Regions from separate parts of the Ventrimonas faecis genome, predicted to be linked through region 1. Evidence: predicted binding sites of a transcription regulator. Region 1 holds the regulator's gene; each other region holds the start of a gene.
What was found. Region 1 encodes Rex, which represses fermentation and respiration genes when NADH is low (regulators of the CRP and FNR family bind a similar motif). Its sites were predicted from a motif close to ATTGTTAANTANTTAACAAT; they were not measured.

Region 1 (5,650 bases):
CGGATACATGCCGTAAATGGTGATGCCGGCCCGGACATAATTTAAGTTTGCCTCCGGCAGGTCAATGATACCCGCGCTGTTGGAGCAGTGCTTCATGGGAATCTCAATCCCACGCGCTTTCAAAAGCTCCACAAAATGCAGGTAACGGCCAAGCTGGGTCATGGCAGAATTTTTTTCCGTCTCATCGGCTCTGGAAAAATGGGTAAACAGCCCCTCGATTTCTATGCCCGGAAGCTTTCCGATGGCTGCTGCCAGGTCTGCTCCCGCTTCATCAGCCTCCATGCCAATGCGGCGCATGCCGGTATCCAGAGCCAGATGGATCTTCGCGGTTTTCTTCAGTCTCACAGCCATGTCTGACAGCGGTTTTGCCTGTTCCATCGTAAAGATGGCCGGGCGGATTTCCTCCTCAATGAGCTCCTGATAGCGGGATGGATGGGTCACGCCCAGGATCAGGATCATCTTTCTGATGTCATTGCGGCGCAGCAGCATGGCTTCATCTGCCGTTGCTACCGCATAACCATCCACGTAATCCTCAATGGCCTCTGCTACCGGAACGGAACCGTGTCCGTAAGCATCGGCCTTAATCACGCCGATCATTCCTGTTTTCTGGTCAATATTTCTGCGCATGGACTCCATGTTAAAGGCGATGGCGTCCAGATCCACCGGTGCGTAAACCCGTGTATACTGCATGTGATTCATATTTTTACTCTGTTCCTCGTTTCTGTCTTTTTTACCGTTTTTATATTTCTTTTAAAATGCTGTCTGCCACATCTGTGGCCAGCACGCTGTTCTCTCCATACGCTGCTGCCGCATACTGTCCGGCGTGGCCATGTACATACACACCGAAGGCCGCTGCCTCTGTGCATTCCATACCGCGGGCTAAAAGCCCGGCGATCACGCCGGTGAGCACATCCCCGGAACCGCCCTTTGCCATGGCGCTGCAGCCGCTCCGGTTGATCCAGGCAGCACCGTCCTTATCTGTCACTACCGTGACTGCGTCCTTCAGCACGCAGACGGTTCCATAGCGGGCGCTGTAGGCCCTTGCCTCTCCCAGCGGATCCTTCTTCAGATCCGCGATGGGGACCGAAGTCAGGCGGCTCATCTCGCCCATATGCGGCGTAATGATGATGTTCTCTGTAAAATACCGGGTCAGATACGGGTGGGCCGCCACGCAGTTTAAGCCGTCCGCGTCCAGCACAACCGGAACGTACGCGTCCGACAGTACAGTCTCCAGCAGATATTCCGTATAGGGTTCCTGCCCCAGTCCCGGTCCGGTCACGATCACATCAGCCCAGGCGCATTCCTGCTCCAGGATGTTCTGCATGGCTTCCTCGTCTTCCGGGTCATAGCAGCTAACAATGGCCTCAGGAAGCTGGGTCTGCAGAACCTGCCGGTTTTCCTGTACCGTCAGGATCTTTACCAGCCCGGCCCCGGTGCGGTAGGCACCAAGAGCGGAAAAATAAGCCGCTCCGCTCATGCCGCGGCTGCCCGCGATAACCAGCACCTTTCCAAACGTGCCTTTATTGCCATCCGGACGGCGCCTTGGAAGCCAGGTCAGATCCCCAGGCGTGATCACCTTTGCGTCCCAGCCGCTCTTAAGCAGACTGGCCTCAGGAAATCCGATATCGGCCACCACAAGTTTTCCCGCATACTGTCTGCCCGGATCAAGAAGCAGTCCGGTCTTTGCGTAACCAAACGTCACCGTAACATCGGCCTCCAGGGCAATCCCCATGACCTCGCCGGTGGTGCCGTGAATGCCGGATGGTGTGTCCACCGCAATGATTCCGGCCCCATACTGTTCCCGCATGGACTCAAGCATTTCCAGTACTTTCCGGTATTCACCGCCGATTTCCCGGCCAAGGCCGATGCCAAACACCGCATCCAGTATGATGTCACACGGCGCTTCTTTGTATTCTGACACCCTGCTCTGCGCAAGATTCAGATTTGCCGCAATCCGTTTCTGCGCCTTCATCTCTTCCGAATCATGTTCCGGATTGCCGGCAAACAAAAGGACGGTCTCATATCCACGTCCCTGCAGGATACGTCCCGCGGCAACACCATCTGCCCCGTTGTTTCCGGTACCACACACAGCCAGGATCCGGGCCTTCTTTCCAAGATTCCGTTCTGCGGCCATATGCTCTGCGGCTTCTGCCACGGCGAGTGCTGCCCGTTCCATAAGTACCATGGACGGAATGCCGATCCCGTGTATGGTGTTCTGATCGATTGCTTTCATCTGCTGCGCCGTTACAGCGTAATCCATGTTCTGTCTCCTCTCTGAGCCCGCACGCTCTCCTGTAAAGGGTGGATCGAAACTCAAAAAACCGGCAGGCAGGAGAACTTATATTGTCCCCGCCTGTCGGCTTTTACCCCTGTTACACTCTGCCTCTAGGATTCCCCGCGAGCCTTCCTTTCCTCTTCCTTTTTCCGGTCCTGCATGCTGCAGACACGGTAGGACAGACGCATCAGACTCTCGGAAAGATGTACATTCTCAACTACAACATCATCTGGTACATTCAGGTCCACATGGGCAAAATTCCAGATTGCCTTGATTCCGGCATTCACCAGACGGTCTGCGATCTCCGGAGCCTTGGTCTTCGGAATGGTGAGCGCTGCCATCTGAACGTCATTGTCCTTGATGAACTGCTCCAGGTCGTCAACGCCCCGGATTTCAATACCGCGGACTACCAGGCCGATGAGTCTCGGGTTGATATCGAACATACCTTTGATGATGAAGCCGCGCTTTTCAAAATTCGCGTAATTCGCAATGGCCTGTCCCAGGTTTCCGGCACCGATGATGATCAGGTTATGCTGACGATCGATTCCAAGGATCTTGCCAATCTCTGTATACAGGTATTTTACGTTATAGCCATAGCCCTGCTGGCCGAATCCTCCGAAATTATTTAAATCCTGACGAATCTGGGAAGCAGTCACCTTCATCCGGGTACTCAGTTCATTGGATGAGATACGCTCTACACCTGATTCCAAAAGCTCTCCGAGATAACGGTAATACCGCGGAAGCCTTGTAATAACTGCTTTGGATATCTCTCTGTTTTCCATGCTGCACATCTCCTATACGTAAACTATTGTAGTCTATTATAACCGCTTGCGAAATCTATGTCAATGTTCAAACAATTCCTGAACAAAAAACACACAGAAAGCTCTTTACAAGTGCCAAATTCCTATATTATACTTGATAAGTCTTATAGTAGAAAACGTAACGAAATGGAGTTATCTATGATTTTATCATGCAATCACATAAACAAAGCCTTCGGCACGGATGAGATTCTGTCCGAAGTATCCTTTCATATAGAAGATCAGGAAAAGGCTGCCATCGTCGGCATCAACGGAGCCGGCAAGTCCACCCTGTTAAAGATCATTGTAGGAGAGCTTTCCGCAGACTCCGGCGAAGTCGTTCTCGCAAAGGGGAAAACCCTCGGCTACCTGGCACAGCACCAGGACCTGGACAGCAGCCGCACCATCTACGAGGAATTAAAAGAAGTCAAGCAGCCCATCATCGATATGGAACAGCAGATCCGCGAACTGGAGGTAAACATGCAGAACGCCTCCGGAGAAGATCTGGAGCAGATGCTTTCCACCTACAGCCGCTTAAGCCACACCTTTGAGCTGGAGAACGGCTACGCCTGGAAAAGCGAACTGACCGGTGTGTTAAAGGGCCTTGGCTTTACCGAGGACGAATTTGACAAAACCGTCTCCACCCTCTCCGGCGGCCAGAAAACCCGCGTATCCTTAGGTAAGCTTCTGCTCTCCCGCCCGGACATCATTCTCCTGGATGAGCCGACCAACCATCTGGACATGGAATCCATTGCCTGGCTGGAAACCTACCTGTTAAACTACAACGGAGCCGTCATCATCGTGGCCCACGACCGGTACTTCTTAAACCGCGTGGTCACCAAGGTGGTGGAGCTGGAGCAGGGCCACGCCTCCGTTTACCTCGGCAACTACACGGCCTACAGCGAGAAAAAAGCCATGATCCGCGCTGCCCAGATGAAGGCCTGGCTAAACCAGCAGCAGGAAATCAAACATCAGGAGGAGGTCATCACCAAGTTAAAATCCTTCAACCGGGAGAAATCCATCAAGCGGGCGGAAAGCCGTGAGAAAATGCTCTCCAAGATCCAGGTGCTGGACAAGCCCGCAGAGATCCAGGACGAGATGCGCATCAGCCTGGAGCCAAACATCGTGAGCGGGAACGACGTGCTTACCATCCGGGACTTAAGCAAATCCTTTGGCAGCACGCACCTGTTCTCCCATGTGGACATGGAAGTCAAACGCGGCGAGCGGGTAGCCATCATCGGCAACAACGGAACCGGAAAAACCACCATCTTAAAGATCATCAACGGCATGCTTCCGGCAGACTCCGGCACCATCACCTTAGGCTCCAAGGTCCACATTGGCTACTACGATCAGGAGCACCATGTCCTTCACATGGAAAAGACGGTGTTTGAGGAGGTGCAGGACGCTTACCCGAACCTGACCAACACCCAGGTCCGCAACATTCTGGCTGCCTTCCTCTTCACCGGGGACGATGTCTTCAAGCGTATTTCCGATTTAAGCGGTGGCGAGCGGGGCCGTGTTTCCCTGGCCAAGCTTATGCTCTCCGAAGCCAACTTCCTGATCCTCGATGAGCCGACCAACCATCTGGACATCACCTCCAAGGAGATTCTGGAGAACGCGTTAAAGAACTACACCGGAACTGTGCTCTACGTCTCCCATGACCGTTACTTCATCAACCAGACCGCCACCCGCATTCTGGAGCTGACCGGGCAGACCTTCTTAAATTACATCGGAAACTATGACTACTATCTGGAAAAGAAGGACCTCATGAAGGAGCTCTATGTAGATTCCGAGCATACCGAGCGTGACCGCGCCATCGGCACTGCGGCAGCCAACGGCAGTCTAAAGGCCACCGGTGTTCCGGGTATGGCAAAATCCGTGGCTGAAACCGAGGTCAAGCTGGACTGGAAAGCCCAGAAGGAAGAACAGGCCCGCATCCGCAAACGCCAGAATGACTTAAAAAAAGTCGAGGACGAGATCCATAAGCTGGAGACCCGCGACGGCGAAATCGACGAACTTCTCTCCCAGGAAGAAATCTACACCGATGTTGCCCGTCTTGTGGAACTGAATAACGAAAAAGAGTCCCTCCAGAAAAAACTGGAAGAACTCTATGAAGCCTGGGAGGAGCTGGCAGAATAATCTGCCGGCTCTTCTTTTTCTTTCTATATGTAATTTCTGTGGTTACTGTCCGTTCTCAATCTCATGAAACACACGGTCCAGCTCCGCAATCAGGTCTTTCACGTTCTCAATGCCCACAGACATCCGCAGGGTTGCATCGGTCAGGCCATTTTTCTCCTGAATTTCTTTCGGAACGTCTGCATGGGTCTGGGTGGTCGGATAGGTCAGAAGCGTCTCCACACCGCCAAGGCTTTCCGCAAACCGGATCATGCGCACTTTGCCGAGAATCCCCAGGGCAAAGTCCTTATTTTCCACCTGGAAGGTCAGCATCGCGCCGTATCCGCGGCTCTGGCGTTTCATGATCTCATGGCCCGGATGATCCTCAAAGCCCGGATAAATGACCTTCGTCACATGTTTCTGTGCTCTCAGCCATTTGGCAATCTCCATGGCATTCTCCTGG
Region 2 (5,650 bases), on a different contig from region 1:
CAACTCCATCCCAATGAACTTAAAGTATGCGGTATCCGCAGGTATCGGCCTGTTCATTGCATTCATCGGCCTGCAAAACGCCCACATCGTAGTGGACAGCGCAACTCTGGTTGGCATGTACTCCTTCAAGGCATCCGTTGCGAATGGCATGTTCTCCAGCGAAGGCATCACCGTACTGCTGGCCCTCATCGGCGTACTGATCACCGGCGTACTTCTGGTAAAAGGCGTAAAGGGCAACATCCTCTGGGGCATCCTGATCACCTGGGCACTTGGTATTGTATGCCAGCTGACCGGACTGTACCAGATCAATCCGGAAGCCGGATTCTACAGCTTACTTCCGGATTTCTCCAACGGTATTTCCATTCCGAGCCTGGCTCCGACCTTTATGAAGATGGATTTCAGCCGTGTGGCATCCCTGGATTTCCTGGTAGTGATGTTCGCATTCCTCTTCGTAGATATGTTTGATACTCTGGGAACCCTCATCGGCGTGGCATCCAAGGCCAACATGCTGGATGAGCAGGGGCGTCTCCCACATATCCGCGGCGCGCTGCTTTCCGACTCTGTCGGTACCGCAGTCGGCGCAGTTCTTGGTACCTCTACCACTACCACCTTCGTAGAGAGTGCGTCTGGTGTAGCGGAAGGCGGAAGAACCGGTCTTACCGCAGTGGTAGCAGCAATCCTGTTCGGCCTGTCCCTGTTCCTGTCCCCGATCTTCCTGGCTATCCCGTCCTTCGCAACGGCTCCGGCTCTGATCGTGGTAGGCTTCCTGATGCTGACTTCTATCCTCAAGGTAAACTTTGAGGACTACACTGAGGCCATCCCGGCTTACGTGGCAGTCATCGCCATGCCGTTCATGTACAGCATCTCCGAAGGTATCGCCATGGGAATCATCTCCTATGTAGTGATCAACCTCGTAACCGGAAAGGCAAAAGAGAAGCACATTACGCCGCTGATGTACGTGCTGGCGGTGCTGTTTGTACTGAAGTATATTCTGCTGTAACGAATTAACAGGAAAGTATAAGAAAAGCCCTGGAGCGAAAGCTCCGGGGCTTTTGTCAGTTATAGCGGGCAGAACACTTACTTCTCATCCACCACCTGGAAAATGTAGAACTTCAGATAGTATGATGCCTGCTCGCCGCCGGTCCAGAGGATCGGGTGGTCGGCTGCCTGGGTGCGGTATTCTACCTGACGGAGGCGCTTGTGTACGTTTGCCGCAGCTTCGCGGATGGTCTTGGTGAACAGCTCCGGGTCCATGAAGTGGGAACAGGAGCAGGTGGCGAGGTAGCCGCCGTCCTTTACTAACTTCATGCCGCGCAGATTGATCTCGCGGTAGCCTTTGACTGCGTTTTTGATGGAACTGCGGGATTTGGTGAAGGCTGGCGGGTCCAGGATGACTACATCAAACTTCTCGCCCTTCTGCTCCAGATCCGGCAGCAGGTCGAATACGTCTGCACACTGGAAGGTGACGCGGTCGGAGAGACCGTTTAACTCCGCGTTTTCACGGGCCTGGGCTACGCCAAGCTCGGATGCGTCCACGCCCAGAACAGAGGCAGCTCCGGCAATTCCGGCATTCAGTGCGAAGGAACCGGTGTGAGTGAAGCAGTCCAGAACCTTCTTGCCCTTGCAGAGTCTCTGGATGGCAAGGCGGTTGTATTTCTGATCCAGGAAGAAACCGGTCTTCTGGCCGTCCTGAACATCTACCATGTAGCGGACACCGTTTTCCACGATCTCAACCTTGGTATCGAAGGGTTCACCGATGAAGCCCTTCACGCGCTCCATGCCCTCCTGCAGGCGGACCTTGGCATCGCTGCGCTCGTAAACGCCGCGGATGGAGATGCCATCCTCAGCCAGGACTTTTTTCAGCTTGTCCAGGATAACAGGTTTTAAACGGTCAATGCCCAGTGCCAGGGATTCGACTACCAGAACATCGGAAAACTTGTCGATGACGATGCCCGGAAGGAAATCTGCCTCGCCGAAGATCAGACGGCAGTTGGAGGTATCCACGGTGGCTTTGCGGTACTCCCAGGCATTGCGGACACGCATCTCGATGAACGCGTCATCTACTACGGTATCTTTTTTGCGGGTCATCATGCGGACGGTGATCTTGGAGCGGGTGTTGATGAAGCCCTGTCCCATCGGGTAGCCGTCGAAATCGGAAACGGAGACCATATCGCCGTTCTCAAACTCGCCCTCGATTTTGTCAATCTCGTTATCATAGATCCAGGCGCCGCCGGCCTTTAAGGTGCGGCCTTCGCCTTTTTTTAAAATTACATTTGCAGACATGTGTGTACTCCTTATTGTGAATAGGTTATTGGTTCGTGCATTTTTATTTCCAAAGTATTGTAACATAAGCTGCGGAGGCTTACAACCGGGAAAAGAAAAAGCAGGATGTCAATGCGATTTGGTATGTGTTTTCCGGACGTATACGAAACCGTAACCGAAATTCGGGTAATCTGCTTGCTGTGGGACTGCGGTAATGATACAATATTGTAAGGAAATGTAAGGAGAAAGATAGCAGCATGATGGAACAGAAGACGACACAGGAAAAACATGACCGTGCCAAATATAAGCTGGCGGCCTCCATCAAGGAGTGCATGAAGACAACTCCGGTGGACCGCATCACGGTGAAGGACATTGTGGAGGGCAGCGGTCTGACCCGCCAGACCTTTTACCGCAACTTCAAAGATAAATATGACCTCATCAACTGGTATTTCGACAAACTGGTGCTGCAGTCCTTTGAGCAGATTGGCATGGGGAATACGGTGGGAGAGAGTTTGACCCAGAAGTTTGAGTTCATTTTAAATGAGAAGGCGTTTTTTACCGAAGCGTTCCGGTCGGATGATTACAACTCTGTGAAGGAGCATGACTTTGAGCTGATCCTGCAGTTCTACAAAGATCTGATTGCCAGAAAGACCAGCCGCCCGCTGGAGGAAGAGATGGAGTTTCTTTTGGAGATGTACTGCCGCGGTTCCGTGTATATGACGGAGAAATGGGTGCTTGGCGGAATGAAGGATTCCCCGCGCCGCATGTCGGACAAGCTGGTGGAGGCCATGCCGCCGAAACTGGAGAAGGTATTTTCAGAGCTAGAGCTTTTATAAAAAGAAGAGATTTTCTGAAAATCCGGGGAAAGAACAAATCCACTGGAAACAGAACCGGAAAAAGGAACCAGAAATATGATACAAAATTCACAACAAAAATTGTGGGAAATCCACAAAGATGAGAAGAAAGTGACAAAAGTGATACTTTGTCACTTTCTTTTTCTCATTATACTTGTTAAAATAATATCAGTTCGGGAAAGCGAGGTCATGCAAATGACATCCCGAAGAGATTCAGCAAAACAGGAAATCAAATGAGTACAAACTCAAGGAGGATTTTTATCATGGCAAACAGAATCGTATTAAATGAAACTTCTTATCATGGCGCAGGCGCTATCAAAGAGATCGCAAATGAAGTAAAAGTCAGAGGCTTCGCAAAAGCTTTCGTATGTTCCGACCCGGATCTGATCAAATTTGGCGTAACCAAGAAAGTAACCGATGTCCTGGACGAGGCTGGTCTTGCTTATGAGATCTACTCCAACATCAAACCGAACCCGACCATCGAGAATGTACAGACCGGTGTTGCAGCATTCAAAGCATCCGGCGCTGATTATCTGATCGCCATCGGCGGCGGCTCCTCCATGGATACCGCAAAAGCCATCGGCATCATCATCAACAACCCGGAGTTCGAGGATGTAAGAAGCCTTGAGGGCGTAGCTCCGACCAAGAAACCGTGCGTACCGATCATCGCAGTTCCGACCACCGCAGGTACCGCAGCAGAGGTTACCATCAACTACGTTATCACCGATGTTGAGAAAAAACGTAAATTCGTATGTGTAGATACCCACGACATCCCGGTTGTCGCAGTCATTGACCCGGATATGATGTCCAGCATGCCGAAGGGCCTGACCGCTTCTACCGGTATGGACGCTCTGACCCACGCCATCGAGGGCTACATCACCAAGGGCGCTTGGGAGATGACCGATATGTTCCATTTAAAAGCAATCGAGATCATTTCCAATTCCTTACGCGGTGCTGTTGAGAACACCCCGGAGGGCAGAGAGGGCATGGCACTTGGCCAGTACGTAGCAGGCATGGGCTTCTCCAACGTAGGACTTGGTATTGTTCATTCCATGGCACACTCCCTGGGCGCTGTATATGATACCCCGCACGGCGTAGCAAACGCAATCCTTCTTCCGACCGTTATGGAGTACAATGCTCCGTGCACCGGCGACAAGTATAAATACATCGCAAAGGCTATGGGCGTTGAGGGTGTAGAGAACATGAGCCAGGAAGAGTACCGCAAAGCTGCTGTAGACGCAGTGAAGAAGCTGTCCGCAGATGTAGGAATCCCGGCTGACTTAAAGGCTATCGTCAAAGAAGAGGATCTGGATTTCCTGTCCGAGTCCGCATACGCAGACGCATGCCGCCCGGGCAACCCGAGAGATACTTCCGTAGAGGAGATCAAGGAGCTGTACAAGTCCTTAATGTAATTTAAAAATATCATGAAATAAAAATAAGGCCAGTGAAAAGCCGCTTTAGAAATGCTTTTCACTGGCCTTTTCCGTTATGTAACAGGTTCTTCTCCGGCCCGGTATGCGGCCGGTGTCTGTCCGGTATATTTCTTAAACAACACATAATAATATTTCACATTGGCAAATCCCACATTCCGCGCGATGGCGTCCACCGGATCCTGGCTTTCCCGCAGGAGCTGTTTGCTTTCCTCCAGACGGCAGGAATTGATGCAGTCGTTGATGGAGTGGCCGTAGGCGCTGCGGAACATGCGTCCCAGGTAGGCATTGTTTAACTGCAGTCGGTCGGCAATGCTCTGGGCGTTCAATTCCGGGTCGTGGTATTCCTGTTCTACAATTTCCTTTACCTTCTGCGCCAGGTTGGAATATTTCTGTGCTTTTTTCTCACTGTAGTTGTCGCAGATCACGGCAAATGCTTTCCCGAAAATCTCATCAATCTCCGCAAAATCCCCAATCTGTTCCACATGCTCCGGCAGCAGGCGTTCCCCGTCAATCAGCAGGTTGGAATGCAGGTCTTTTAAAATCCGGCAAATGGTGTCTTCTGTACGGTTTAAGATGTACTGGAACGGATCGTAGCGGTAGGTATAGAGCTGGCTGCGGATCTCCTGCCATTTGGCAAGGCTGGATTCCAGTTTGCCGGACTTTAGGCGGGCGGTCAGTTCGGTGAAATCTTTTGTGGATATGGTGTGTTCCGCTGTTTTCTGCTCCAGCTCTGTTTCCGGAATGATCTGCCGGGACGGATCCAGTATCAGGGCCAGACAGTGCAGCTCCCGCAGACTGGAAAAATGCAGGGTCAGTTCCTGAAAATCCGAGAACAAAGTGCTCACAAAGACGCGGCACTGCAGCGTTTTTGCGAGAGTTTCAGAAAACTCGGTCAGGGCAGCAGAGGAGGCGTAGCTTCCAATGCAGGCGTAAATGTTGTCGGACTTGGTGATCACAATTTCCGGGTGCAGATGCAGCCCGGCCCGGTAAATGTCGCTGCGGTGATGGGCCTGGACCAGCATGAGGCCATAGGGCGGAGCGGCAGTTTTAAAGAGGCGCGCCGCGTCTGCCGGTCGTTTTTTCAACAGCATATCGTAGAGC
Region 3 (5,650 bases), on a different contig from region 1:
TGCCGATGGCCTGTGCTGCAAGGAAGGCAGTGAACAGACAGAATAACCGCCTGGAATAGGTGCGGTCCTCAAAGTACAGGTTCAGGTTCTCAAGGAAACGATGGAGCATGCTGTTGGTCCAGAGCTGGCGGCTTTTGTAGCGCCGCAGCATGCTGAAGGCTCCGGTCATGCAGCAGGCATAGATGATCAGGGCCCGCAACATCCGCTCCGTAAAGCTCCAGTCTTCGGCCAGCGCTACGAGATGGATCAGCGGATAGCCGATCTTTTCCCCCAGAAACAGCATGAACATGGTGCTGACCGCAGTCAGCAGGATTCCGCTTTCGGTGGTGATCATGTCAAAACCGTGAAGATAAGGGCTGGTACGGTCCTCGGTGCGGTAACCGGATACCAGGATCAGGTAGTACAGGGTGACCAGACAGCCGATGATGCCAAGAGCCAGACAGAACATGGCTTCCACAAAGCGGCCGCGCAGATGGCGGTAATCGGCAGCCTGACGGGCATAGGCATCGTCCGCGCTGTAACTGGTGTCCACGGCAACGGTCATGTGATAGCGGTCCGCGTCATTTAAATTGAGCTGCTCCAGCTGGGACATGACATTTTTGGGAAGTTCATCCAGGTTGCTGTCAATGAGGATGGAGCTGCTGTCTACGAAACAGTAGCGGCCCAGGGATTTTAACTGGGCATCGGTTAAGTCTCCGGCGTTGGAGTACTCGGAGAGGACCGTTTCATCATCCAGATAATCAATCCGGAAACGGAAGTTGGATGGATTTGACAGCAGCCGGTAATTGACGATGTAGTATTCGCTTAAACAGTTTAATACTTCTTTGGACAGATCCAGCAGGGAAGAAAACGCGTCACCCGGTTCCTTTAAGGTGGCATCCGGGTCGTAAGCACGCCAGTAAACCAGCTGGTCTCTTACGGTGGAGGCATCGTCATAGATGAAAAGATCATTGACCACCTCAAACTGGTCGTTTAAGTAGAATCCCTGGCTCTTTGCGTAGCGCAGGACTTCTTCCAGAGTGTAGGTAATCTCCGGGCCATTGTCACGGCTTACCGCGAACATTTCTTTGGAAAGGTCCAGATTGCCGTCAGTCTCAAAGACATCCCGGTAGGCAACATATTTGAACACATGGTCCAGATCCTCCTGAAACTGCTGGCGGAAGGCTGCGGAATCATCGTATTTGCGGTCCAGGATCCAGGAAATGCCGGAGCCGACATTGGTATTTAAATACATGACGCTGATGGAAAGCACCGTCATAAGCACAAACAGGATATGCAGGAACACGGCAATGTTCTTTTTGATCCGCATGGAATAATCTTTCAGTCTCATGGGCGGCTCCTACTGTTTCTCAATCTTGTAACCGACACCCCAGACTACTTTTAAGTAGCGCGGCTCCCGCGGGTTGATCTCAATTTTTTCACGGATGTGGCGGATATGTACGGCCACCGTATTGTCGGCGCCGATGGCTTCCTCATTCCAGATCTGTTTGTAGATTTCATCGATGGAGAAAACCTTGCCGGCGTTTTTGGTCAGAAGAAGCAGGATGTTGTATTCAATAGGAGTCAGCTTGATGGGTTCGTCATCTACAAATACTTCCTTGGTGTCGTCATTGATGGTGAGACCGCCGCATTTGTATACATTTTCGTTGCTGCCCTGGCTCATGTTGCCCAGCTGGGTGTAGCGGCGCAGCTGGGATTTGACCCGGGCCACCAGCTCCAGTGGGTTAAATGGCTTGGAAAGGTAATCATCCGCGCCAATGTTTAAGCCCAGGATCTTGTCGGAATCTTCGGATTTGGCGGAGAGGATAATGATCGGGATGCTGCTGGTCTCGCGCACCTTTAAGGTGGTGCGGATGCCGTCAAGCCCCGGCATCATGACATCGATGATCATGAGATCCGCATGTTCCGTTTCCAGAATTTTTAAGGCATCGTAACCGTCATAGGCCTTTAAGATGTGAAAGCCCTCTCCGGTTAAGTAAATATCTATCGCATCGACGATCTCTTTGTCGTCGTCACACACTAAAATAGTCTGCATGATTGTCCTCCTTTGGCAGGTATGCTATGGTATGGTAGCTGCGTGCTGCTTCCGCGTTTCGTCACAGAAGCGGTACGTCTTTTAGTATATATCAAAAAGGGCCTTACCGCAATCGGCAAGACCCTCTTCTTTTTGGTTCCTGTTCACACACAGTGCAGACAGGAACCGTTTGACCTACTGATAATCACATACATTCAGCCAGCTCTGAAGCAGTTCTTTTTCTTCCGGACGTTTCTTCGTGAGCTGTGCCGCAGCTACCAGAGGCAGCCACTGCTGTACATAGCGTTTGGCGGTACCGGTCTTTTCGCAGAACAGATCCATGTATTTTTCTGCCGCTGCCTGATCGGTCAGGCAGAACAGAAGATACGTTCTGGCCACGTCTGCGCTGGCGTTACCCTGGGTTGCGTGAACCCAGTCAACCACATACATGGTGCCGTCTTCCTTCACGATGATGTTGTCCGGCTGGAAATCTCCGTGACACAGCTTGATGTGCTTTGGAGTGCTGTCAAGGCGGGTAAGAAGATCGTAACGGTTGACAGGATCTAATTCTTCCATCTCAGAGATCTGCCGCGCCATTTTGTCTTTTAACTTGTTCAGTAATGGACAGGTCTTGGAATGAATCATCAGCTGCAGTTCAACCATCTGATTCAGATATTCGTCGCGCTTATCCGGTTTTTCCTTCATAAGCTCTGTGAGTGTCTTACCTTCGATGTAGTCCCGGGTGATGGACCAGCAGCCGTCTTCTTCGACAGAGACTGCCTGGATAGACGGAATGTTGATGCCGCCAATGGCCTCAACTCGTGCGCTGATCAAAGCTTCATTTAAAACCTCTGCTTTCGGGAAGCCCTTGCAGAAAACTTTTACCGCTTTATCGCCATCGCGATAGACACTTTTGGTCGCGTTTTTGGAAATTAACTCTCTTGCCATACGAAACTCTCCTTCCTTATATTATGTTGCTGATGCTTACCGTCAGTTTTAATAACCGGATCATCAGGTAGGTCGTTTCCTATTTTACTACGAAATGGAAAGAATGTCATCCACTTTTTGATAATTTTTTAACGAAATACAAGACCTGTTTTTGCCATTTTCAAACAGGATGTGTTCCTGCTTATTATGAGAAGCGGAGAATTGCGGTTCCATATGCCGGCAGCGGCAGGGATATGGAATACGGCTGGCCGTCGCATTCGGATTTGACTGCTTTTAAGACAGGAGCCTTCTCGCCGGTTTTGTAAGCGCCGTGTTCATTGTCCAGAATCAGCGTGTAATTGCCGCGTTTCGGTACGCCGACCCGGTAATCCGGCCGTGCCACCGGAGTGAAGTTGCACACGAACAGCAGGCTCTTTTTGTGATTCTTTGCGTAGCGCACGAAACTGTAGATGCTGCGGTCGCCATCGTTGGCATTGATCCAGGAAAAGCCGTCCCAGTCATCATCGGACTCGTAGAGCGCCGGGTGTTTCTGATAAATATGTAACAGGTCGCGCACATAGTTCTGGAGATCCTTGTGCAGGTCTTCCTCTGTCAGATGCCAGTCCAGACTGACTTTTTCATCCCACTCATGAAGCTGACCGAAATCCTGGCCCATGAATAAAAGCTTCTTGCCCGGATGTCCCAGCATGAAGGTATAACCGGCCTTCAGGTTTGCAAATTTATCTCCGAAGAGGCCCGGCATCTTGTTGATCATGGAGCACTTTAAGTGAACGACCTCATCGTGGGAGAGTACCAGGATGAAGTTTTCACTGTTAAAGTAGGTGAGGCCAAAGGTCATCTTGTGGTGGTTGAATTTGCGGAAGTACGGATCTAATTTCATGTACTCCAGGAAATCGTGCATCCAGCCCATATTCCACTTGAAGGTGAAGCCCAGTCCGCCTTCTTTTGGATCGTGGGTGACGAGCGGCCATGCAGTGGATTCCTCGGCAATGACCATGGCGCCGTGTCCGCGCTGTGCCACAACGCTGTTTAAGTGACGGAAGAATTCGATGGCTTCCAGGTTCTGGTTGCCGCCGTAGCGGTTCGGGACCCATTCACCGTCCTTGCGTCCGTAGTCCAGATACAGCATGGAAGCCACGGCATCGACGCGCAGTCCGTCTACGTGGAACTGCTCGATCCAGTAGAGAGCGTTGGCAATGAGGAAGTTAGAGACCTCATGTTTCTCATAATCAAAAACCTTGGTACCCCAGTCCGGATGTTCGCCCTTGCGCGGGTCTGCGTACTCGAAGAGGGCCTGTCCGTCAAAATCCGCAAGGCCGTGGGCATCCCGCGGAAAATGGGCCGGAACCCAGTCCAGGATGACGCCGATACCTTTTTTGTGCATGTAGTTTACAAAGTATTTGAATTCCTCCGGGGTGCCGTAGCGGGAGGTGGGAGCGTAGTAGCCGGTTACCTGATAACCCCAGGAGCCATCGTAGGGATGCTCCGCGATGCCCATCAGCTCTACATGGGTGTAGCCCATTTCTTTCACGTAAGCAGCCAGCTCAGCGGCCGCTTCCTTATAGGTATAGTAACCGTCTTTCTCCGGGCGGTTTTTCTTTTTCCAGGAGCCTAAGTGCACCTCGTAGATACTCATGGCCGCTTCTCGTGGGTTGGTGGCCTCACGCTTCTGAACCCAGATGCTGTCACTCCAGCGGAACGAGTCGTTGAAGGCGGTAATGGAGGCAGTTCCCGGACGGTACTCGGCGTACTGGGCAAAGGGGTCTGCCTTGAAGATTACCTTGCCGGTCTGGGTGGTGATGGCGAATTTATACAGCTCACCCGGCTTGATGCCCGGAACGAAGCGCTCGTAAATGCCGGAGGTCTCTAACACCTGCATGGGGCATGCATCCGGATCCCAGTTATTGAAGTCGCCAACTACACTGACGGATGCGGCATGGGGAGCCCATACAGCGAAATAATAGCCGGTTTTGCCATCGAAAGTTTTCGGGTGGGCACCAAGTTTGTTGTAGATCTCATAGTGGGTGCCCTCTCCGAACAGGTAACGGTCACCGGCGGTGATAAAGCCGGTCTCGGTCTGCTTTTTCTTATCTCTGACTGCCATAAGGTCAATCCTCCCTGATCTTTAAGACAACACTGCTGTTGCCCGGTAATGTAAGGTTTAATTTTCCGTTCTCAACTGGAATGATGGAACCATCCATCAGATTTTCTGCCTGGGACGCGCGCAGCGGGACCGGAATGGAAAGGAAGCTTTCCTGGTCGTCACTGTTGGCTGCGGTAATGCAGACACTTTCCTGTGCGTGTCTGGCGAAAGCATACTGCCGGTTGGTGAGCAGAAGCTCCTGATAACGCCCACCGTGGAATTCCGGCTGCTCCGTATGAATACGGGCAAGCTTTGCAATCAAATCTGTAAGATCACTGTGTTTTGCCTCGCCCTCTTCCAGGGTAATGCAGGGCCGCAGGGCTGCATCGCTTTCGCGGGTGCGGGTGCCTTCCAGCGCCCATTCGCCTCCGTAATAAATAGAAGGAATGCCGGGAAGGGTAAAGAGCAGTGTCCATGCCAGAGGCAGATGCGCTTTTTTATTCAGTTTGCTGGCAATACGGTTTTCATCGTGATTGTCCAGAAACGTGTAGAGCTTTGTGCCGATGGCTTCCAGTCTCCGTACATTGTGGGCAATCTCAAAGAAG

Region 2: fucO (lactaldehyde reductase) is a predicted target of Rex. The motif match lies at 3,270-3,289, and genes of this name have one in related genera.
Region 3: WMO41_RS12800 (phosphotransferase family protein) is a predicted target of Rex. The motif match lies at 3,079-3,098, and genes of this name have one in related genera.

Annotation. Positions count from the first base shown of each region.
Region 1 covers NZ_JBBMFJ010000003.1:168,595-174,244, reverse strand. The annotation lists gene alr (alanine racemase) at 1-690, opposite strand, end outside; gene WMO41_RS02990 (NAD(P)H-hydrate dehydratase) at 740-2,260, opposite strand; gene WMO41_RS02985 (redox-sensing transcriptional repressor Rex) at 2,386-3,057, opposite strand; gene abc-f (ribosomal protection-like ABC-F family protein) at 3,235-5,211, shown strand; gene WMO41_RS02975 (trans-sulfuration enzyme family protein) at 5,254-5,650, opposite strand, start outside.
Region 2 covers NZ_JBBMFJ010000015.1:64,010-69,659, reverse strand. The annotation lists gene WMO41_RS08540 (NCS2 family permease) at 1-1,000, shown strand, start outside; gene WMO41_RS08535 (class I SAM-dependent rRNA methyltransferase) at 1,078-2,283, opposite strand; gene WMO41_RS08530 (TetR/AcrR family transcriptional regulator C-terminal domain-containing protein) at 2,523-3,098, shown strand; gene fucO (lactaldehyde reductase) at 3,380-4,528, shown strand; gene WMO41_RS08520 (helix-turn-helix transcriptional regulator) at 4,603-5,650, opposite strand, start outside.
Region 3 covers NZ_JBBMFJ010000029.1:44,436-50,085, forward strand. The annotation lists gene WMO41_RS12790 (sensor histidine kinase) at 1-1,330, opposite strand, end outside; gene WMO41_RS12795 (response regulator transcription factor) at 1,340-2,035, opposite strand; gene WMO41_RS12800 (phosphotransferase family protein) at 2,210-2,962, opposite strand; gene glgB (1,4-alpha-glucan branching protein GlgB) at 3,147-5,066, opposite strand; gene WMO41_RS12810 (alpha-amylase family glycosyl hydrolase) at 5,071-5,650, opposite strand, start outside.